DNA from 2 places in the Streptomyces sp. NPDC051018 genome. Region 1 is predicted to be linked to the other one. Evidence: riboswitches for the same ligand, from Rfam matches in the RefSeq annotation. Region 1 holds a riboswitch; the other holds the start of a gene.

Region 1 (3,403 bases):
ATCCCGGCGGGATCAGTCCGGCCGGGCGGGGTCCGGCGCCAGGTGGGGCCGGAAGGGACCCGGCCCGGCGGACCCGGGCGGCCCCGGCCGAGACCCGGCGGGCTCAGGACGGCCCGGCGGACCGGGCCCCGTCCGCGAGGCACCCCGCGGGGCCTCCGGCCCTCTCGGGGCTCAGCCGCCCGCGACCGCCGGGATGATCGAGATCCCCGCGCCATCGGGCGTCACCGTCTCCAGCCCCTGCTCGAAGCGGACGTCGTCGTCGTTGACGTACACGTTCACAAAGCGACGCAGCTTCCCCTGGTCGTCCAGGACGCGCGCGGCGATACCGGTGTGGTTCTTCTCCAGGTCGGCGATGACCTCGGCGAGGTTGGCGCCCTCGGCGGCGACCTCGGCCCGGCCGCCGGTGTATGTGCGCAGGATGGTCGGGATGCGGACCTTGACGCTCATCTTCGGATCTCCCAGGGGTTATTGGTTGGCCAGGCCCGCGGCGCGAAACGCGTCCAGACTCGGGCGGATGGTCGCCGTGGGACCGGCGGTGGGCGCTACCGCGTCCAGGGTCTTGAGGCCGTCGCCGGTGTTGAGGACGACGGTGGTGAGGGCCGGGTCGAGCACGCCCGCGTCGAGCAGCTTCCTGGTGACCCCCACGGTCACCCCGCCCGCGGTCTCCGCGAAGATGCCCTCGGTCCGGGCGAGCAGCTTGATCGCCTCGACGACCTGCTCGTCGTCGACGTCCTCCACCGCGCCGCCGGTACGGCGGGTGATGTCCAGGACATAGGGGCCGTCCGCGGGGTTGCCGATGGCCAGCGACTTCACGATGGTGTCGGGCTTGACCGGGCGTACGACGTCATGGCCGGCCTTGTAGGCCGCGGAGACCGGGGAGCAGCCCTCGGCCTGAGCTCCGATGATCTTGTACGGGCGGTCCTCGACCAGCCCCAGCCCGATCAGCTCCTGGAGCCCCTTGTCGATCTTGGTGAGCTGGGAGCCGGAGGCGACGGGGATGACGATCTGGTCGGGGATGCGCCAGCCGAGCTGTTCGCAGATCTCGTACGCGAGGGTCTTGGAACCCTCGCCGTAGTACGGGCGGAGGTTGACGTTGACGAAGCCCCAGCCCTCGCCGAGCGGGTCGCCGATCAGCTCGGAGCAGAAGCGGTTCACATCGTCGTAGGTGCCCTCGATACCGACCAGCTCACCGCCGTAGACCGCGGCCATGACGACCTTGCCCTGCTCCAGGTCGTGCGGGATGAAGACGCAGGAGCGGAAGCCGGCGCGGGCCGCGGCGGCGCCGACGGCGCCCGCGAGATTGCCGGTGGAGGAGCAGGAGAGGGTGGTGAAGCCGAAGGCGCGGGCGGCCTCGACGGCGATGGCGACGACCCGGTCCTTGAAGGAGTGCGTCGGGTTGCCGGAGTCGTCCTTGACGTACAGACCGCCGGTGACGCCCAGTTCGCGGGCGAGGTTGTCGGCCTTGACGAGCTGGGTGAAGCCGGGGTTGATGCCGGGCTTGTCCGCCACATCGGCGGGTACGGGCAGCAGGGGCGCGTAACGCCAGATGTTCTCCGGGCCGGCCTCGATGCGCTTGCGGAGTCCCTCCGGGTCGCCGACCGGCAGGTCGTACGCGACTTCCAGAGGGCCGAAACAGGAGGCACAGGCGAAGATCGGGCCGAGTGGGAAGCGCTTGCCGCATTCGCGGCACGAGAGGGCGGCCGCGGGTCCGAGATCGAGGGAGGTGGTGCTGGTGCCGGTCTGCACAGCCATGGAGGCGAGGCCCTTTCTCCTCATCTTCCTCATGACGCATCTCGCCATGAGACGGATTTGGCACCTTCCCTAGCCGGGAGCCTCGCGGCGCTGACGCACCGAACGTGCTGTCGCGACGGAGACCGGCTGGAGGGTTGCCGGGGCTTCAACGGGCCGTTTCCCTCTGCCCCTCTGGATGAGCGGTATTCGATTGTGGGTTTCGATTTTCGATTATGGGTTTCGGTTGGGTGTTTCGATTGTTGAACTGTTGAACGCCGGACCCCCGGCATGCGACGGTCAGGCGCGTTGTTCAAGACTGTAACCGAAGGTCCGGACGGTTGAGATAGTCGTCCGAACCGCGAGATGGATCACACAGAGTACCCGGAGAGTCGAACGTGCTCGATGAAGTGGAGCGCTGGCTGGCGTCGCGCTCGTGGTCGGCGGCCGACCGCCCGCCCGCCCGGCTGACGGCCGCCAAGGCCGCGCGGGGCACGACCGTGAGCGTCGTGCTGCCCGCCCTCAACGAGGAGGCGACGGTCGGTGACATCGTCACCGTGATCCGCCGGGAGCTGATGGAGGCGGTGCCGCTCGTCGACGAGCTGGTGGTGATCGACTCGGGCTCCTCCGACCGTACGGGGGAGGTGGCCGCGGCGGCGGGCGCGCGGGTGGTCCACCGGGACGCGATCCTGCCCCGGATACCCGCCCTGCCCGGCAAGGGCGAGGTGCTGTGGCGCTCGCTGCTGGTGACCCGGGGTGACGTCGTCTGCTTCGTCGACGCCGATCTGCGGGACTTCTCCGCCGACTTCGTCTCCGGGACCGTCGGACCGCTGCTGACCGATCCGGGGGTGCAGTTCGTCAAGGCGACCTACGACCGTCCGCTCGGCGATCTCGACGGTCAGGGCGGCCGGGTGACCGAGCTGGTGGCCCGTCCGCTGCTGAATCTGCACTGGCCGCTGCTCGCCGGGTTCGTCCAGCCGCTCGGCGGCGAGTACGCGGCCAGGCGCTCACTGCTGGAGCGGCTGCCGTTCCCCGTCGGCTACGGGGTGGAGCTGGGGCTGCTCGTCGACGCGCTCCACACGGTGGGCCTCGACGCCCTGGCGCAGGTGGACGTGGGCTCGCGCAAGCACCGCCACCAGGACGGCCGGGCGCTGGGCCGGATGGCCGCGGCGATCTACCGGACCGCGCAAGTGCGGCTCTCGCGCGGGCACTTGGTACGGCCCGCTCTGACCCAGTTCGAGCGCGGCGGGGACGGCTTCGTGCCGAGGACGCACCCTGTGGACACGGAGGAACGCCCGCCGATGCGCGAGATCGGTGAGTATGCGGCGCGTCACGCCGCATAACCGGGAAGTTGTCCCATATGTAGCTGAATATCCTATGTATGGCTTTTCAACGCCCTCGGAGGGCTCTGCGCCGCGCGCTGCGGCTCACCCTCGTCCTCGGCACACTCGTCCTCAGCACCCTCGTCCTCAGCACGCTCGTCCTCGGCACTCTCGCCCTCGGCGGAGTGGCCACCGCCGCCGGCGCACCGCCCGGCGCGCTGCCCCCGGCCCTGGCCCCGGCCGACGAGGGCCATGGCACGGAGCAGCTGTGGCTGCTCGGTGGGCTCGGGTTCGCGCTGGCCGCCGCCGGGGCCGTCGCGCTGGCCGCGGCACGCTCCCGGAGCGGTCGTGCC
Region 2 (3,403 bases), on a different contig from region 1:
CCCCGTCCGTACGCCGGACGGGGCTCTTCGCTGTGCCCGGGGCTGGATAGGGTGGTACCCATCCCTATTCGCGTGTGGACCCAGGAGCGGACCATGAACGTTGTGACCCCGGTTGGCGGCGACAGCGGGCTGGCCCACTCCTGGCCCGGTGTGCTGGACTCGCTGCTCAACAACAACGACCAGAGCGCCGACGCGACCGCCTGGGCGATGGACCGCATCCTCAGCGGAGAGGCGACCAACGCCCAGATCGCCGGATTCGCGGTGGCCCTGCGTGCCAAGGGGGTGACCGTCGAGGAGTTCTCCGGTCTGGTGCGGACCATGTACGCGCACGCGAATCTGATCGAGGTGCCCGGACCGAGCGTCGACATCGTCGGCACGGGCGGCGACGGCGCGAAGACGGTGAACATCTCCACCATGTCGGCGATCGTCGTCGCCGGTACGGGGGCCAAGGTCGTCAAGCACGGCAGCCGTGCCGCGTCCAGCGCCTCGGGTGCCTCGGACGTCCTGGAGAAGCTGGGCGTCAATCTGGAACTGACCCCCGAGCGCGTCGCCGAGGTCGCCGAGGAGGCGGGCATCACCTTCTGCTTCGCGGTGAAGTTCCACCCGGCCCTGCGGCATGTGGCGACGGTACGCAAGGAACTCGGCATCCGTACGCTTTTCAACTTCCTGGGTCCCGTGACCAACCCCGCGCGGGTGAAGGCGCAGGCCACCGGGGTCGCGGACCCGCTGATGGCGCCCGTGCTCGCCGGCGTGCTGGCCGAGCGCGGTTCCTCCGCGCTCGTCTTCCGCGGCGACGACGGTCTCGACGAGCTGACGACGACGGCGACATCGCGCGTATGGGTCGTCCGGGACGGTTCCGTACGGGAGGAGACCTTCGATCCGCGGGACATCGGTATCGGCCTCGTCCCGGTCGAGGCCCTGCGTGGTGCGGACGCCTCCCACAACGCGGATGTGGCGCGCCGTGTCCTGGCCGGTGAGACGGGACCGGTCCGTGACGCGGTCCTGCTGAACGCGGCCGCAGCGCTGGTCGCGCTCGCTCCCGGCGAGGGGCCGCTCACCGGACAGCTCGCCGACGCGATGGGCCGGGCGGCCCGGTCGGTCGACTCCGGAGCCGCGAAGGCGGTTCTGGAGGGGTGGGTCCGCGCGAGCAACGCGTAGGGGCACGAGGTTACGGTTCCTTCCCGGCCGGGGAACGGCGTAGGGCGCGAGGTTACGGCTCCCTCCCGGCCCGGGGCCGTCAGGTTCCCCTTGGGCCTGGGGCCGGGGTGGTGCCCCTGGGCCCGGGGTCCGGGATGTACGCCCGAGCCCTCCGGGCCACCACTGCCCGGGAGGTGCGTCCGAGCCCCGTCGTCCGGATGACCCGCGTACGACCCGTATGAGTGCGGCCCTCCGTCCGGCGACCGCGCGCACCGGACACCGCGGCCCGCGCCTTCCGGACGGTCGGCGCTCCTTCGGCGACACGGCTCAGCGCTGTCTTCTGGGATCCTCTGCCACCCATCCGCCCATCCGCCGGTGCGACCGCCGGACCCCGGTACTCCTCGGCAGCCACACTCCCGTCACGGGTTCCGCGCCCGGGCCCCCGAAGCCGAACCGGCTGTCACACGGTCGGTGCCGTGGTGTCCGTCCGGAGCGGGGACGGCGGCGCCCCCACGCGCCCGGGGCGAGCACCGGCGGCGGGCCGGTCCGGGATACGGGACCGGGTTGCGGGCAGGCGCGGCGGTGCCATAGCGTTCCCGCAGGTCATGAGTGACAGCGACTACGGCCCCGGCCCGCTGTCCGGCAACCCTCCGTCCGTGGCGGGGTGCCCCGGGTGAAGACCAGGCCGTGGGCAGCGAGGCCCGCGGCAAGCGCGGACCCCTGCGAAACCTGGGGTCCTGGTCCTCAAGGGAGCAGTCTCGTGAGCAAGCGAATGCGATAGGGCTTCCCGCCCCTTCTTCAGCACACCCTCCGCCACGGACCTGTGCCGTGCGCCGAGGCGCCCCCGTGTGGGGTCATCGAAGCCATTCCGCCTTGTATCCCCGGGAGAACCCGCCATGTCCGCATGCCCCGACACCCTCGTCCAGACCGCCCCACTGCCCGTTCTCGGCCGTGATGTCACCGTTCCGCTCGTCACCGGCGGCGAGGTCACCTATGCCGCTCTCGACTACGCGGCCAGCGCCCCCGCGCTCCAGCGCGTCTGGGACGACGTCGCCGCGTACGCCCCGTACTACGGAAGTGTCCACCGGGGCGCCGGCTATCTCTCCCAGCTCTCCACGGACCTCTTCGAGAACAGCCGCCGCACCGTCGCCGATTTCCTCGGCTGCCGCGACGATGACCAGGTCGTCTTCACCCGCTCCACCACCGACTCGCTCAATCTGCTCGCCGGGGCCCTCCCCGCGGGCTGCGAGGTCTTCGTCTTCGAGACCGAGCACCACGCGGCGCTGCTGCCGTGGGGGTCCCCGCACGGCGGGGGGCGCGGGAGGGACACCCGGGTGACCTATCTGAACGCCCCCCGCACCCCCGGGGAGGCCGTACGCATCCTGGAGACCGCGCTCGCCGGCCGTGATCCGTACGGACCGGCCCTGGTCTGTGTGACGGGCGCGTCCAATGTGACCGGTGAGCTGTGGCCCGTACGGGAGCTGGCCGCCGCCGCCCATGCGGGCGGCGCGCGGATCGTCCTGGACGCGGCCCAGCTCGCGCCGCACCACCCGGTGTCGGTGCGGGAACTGGACGTCGACTGGATCGCGTTCTCCGGGCACAAGCTCTACGCGCCGTTCGGCTCGGGCGTGCTGGCCGGGCGGGCGGACTGGCTCCGGGAGGCGGAGCCGTATCTCGCGGGCGGCGGTGCGTCCCGGACGGTCGCCCGGGGCGCGGACGGCGGGGTGGACGTGGAGTGGCACACCACCGCCGCCCGCCATGAGGCCGGTTCGCCGAACGTCATCGGCGCCTATGCGATCGCCTCCGCCTGCAAGGCGCTCACCGAGGCCGGTTTCGACACCCTGGTCGCCCGCGAGCAGGACCTCGTCGCACGGGTCCGGGCGGGCCTCGCCGAGGTGCCCGGGGTCAGGGTGCTGTCGCTGTTCGGCGACGACGCCCCGAGGGTGGGGGTGATCTCCTTCGTCGTCGACGGCTGGAACAGCTCCCACTTCGCCGCCGCGCTCTCCGCCGAGTACGGCATCGGGGTACGCGACGGTCTGTTCTGCGCCCACCCCCTGGTCCGCACCCTGCTGGGCGGCGAGCCCCGGGACCCGGGCGAGTGCGGAGCGCCCGACGCCGGGACGGGGGAGACGTCCCTGAACGCGATCCGCGTCAGCTTCGGCGCGGGCACCCCCGACGAGCACCTGGAGCGGTTCGTCCGGGCCGTGAGGGAACTGGTCACCGAGGGCGCGCGGTGGAGCTACCGCACCGAGGACGGGCGCTGCGT

Evidence for each region. A riboswitch is a leader RNA that binds a small molecule or an ion and turns the genes downstream of it on or off. The one in region 1 is predicted to bind S-adenosylmethionine.
Region 2: linked by a shared signal. The riboswitch ahead of ACIBCM_RS02205 (aminotransferase class V-fold PLP-dependent enzyme) and the one ahead of thrC (threonine synthase) in region 1 are both predicted to bind S-adenosylmethionine.

The regions. Positions count from the first base shown of each region.
Region 1 is NZ_JBITFN010000007.1:4,918-8,320, reverse strand. Features, by position in the region: gene ACIBCM_RS13995 (MoaD/ThiS family protein) at 172-447, opposite strand; gene thrC (threonine synthase) at 466-1,752, opposite strand; SAM riboswitch class I at 1,770-1,934, opposite strand; gene ACIBCM_RS13985 (glucosyl-3-phosphoglycerate synthase) at 2,127-3,071, shown strand; gene ACIBCM_RS13980 (hypothetical protein) at 3,110-3,403, shown strand, end outside.
Region 2 is NZ_JBITFN010000001.1:552,175-555,577, forward strand. Features, by position in the region: gene trpD (anthranilate phosphoribosyltransferase) at 94-1,158, shown strand; SAM riboswitch class IV at 1,739-1,856, shown strand; gene ACIBCM_RS02205 (aminotransferase class V-fold PLP-dependent enzyme) at 2,034-3,403, shown strand, end outside; gene ACIBCM_RS02210 (glycerate kinase) at 3,377-3,403, opposite strand, start outside.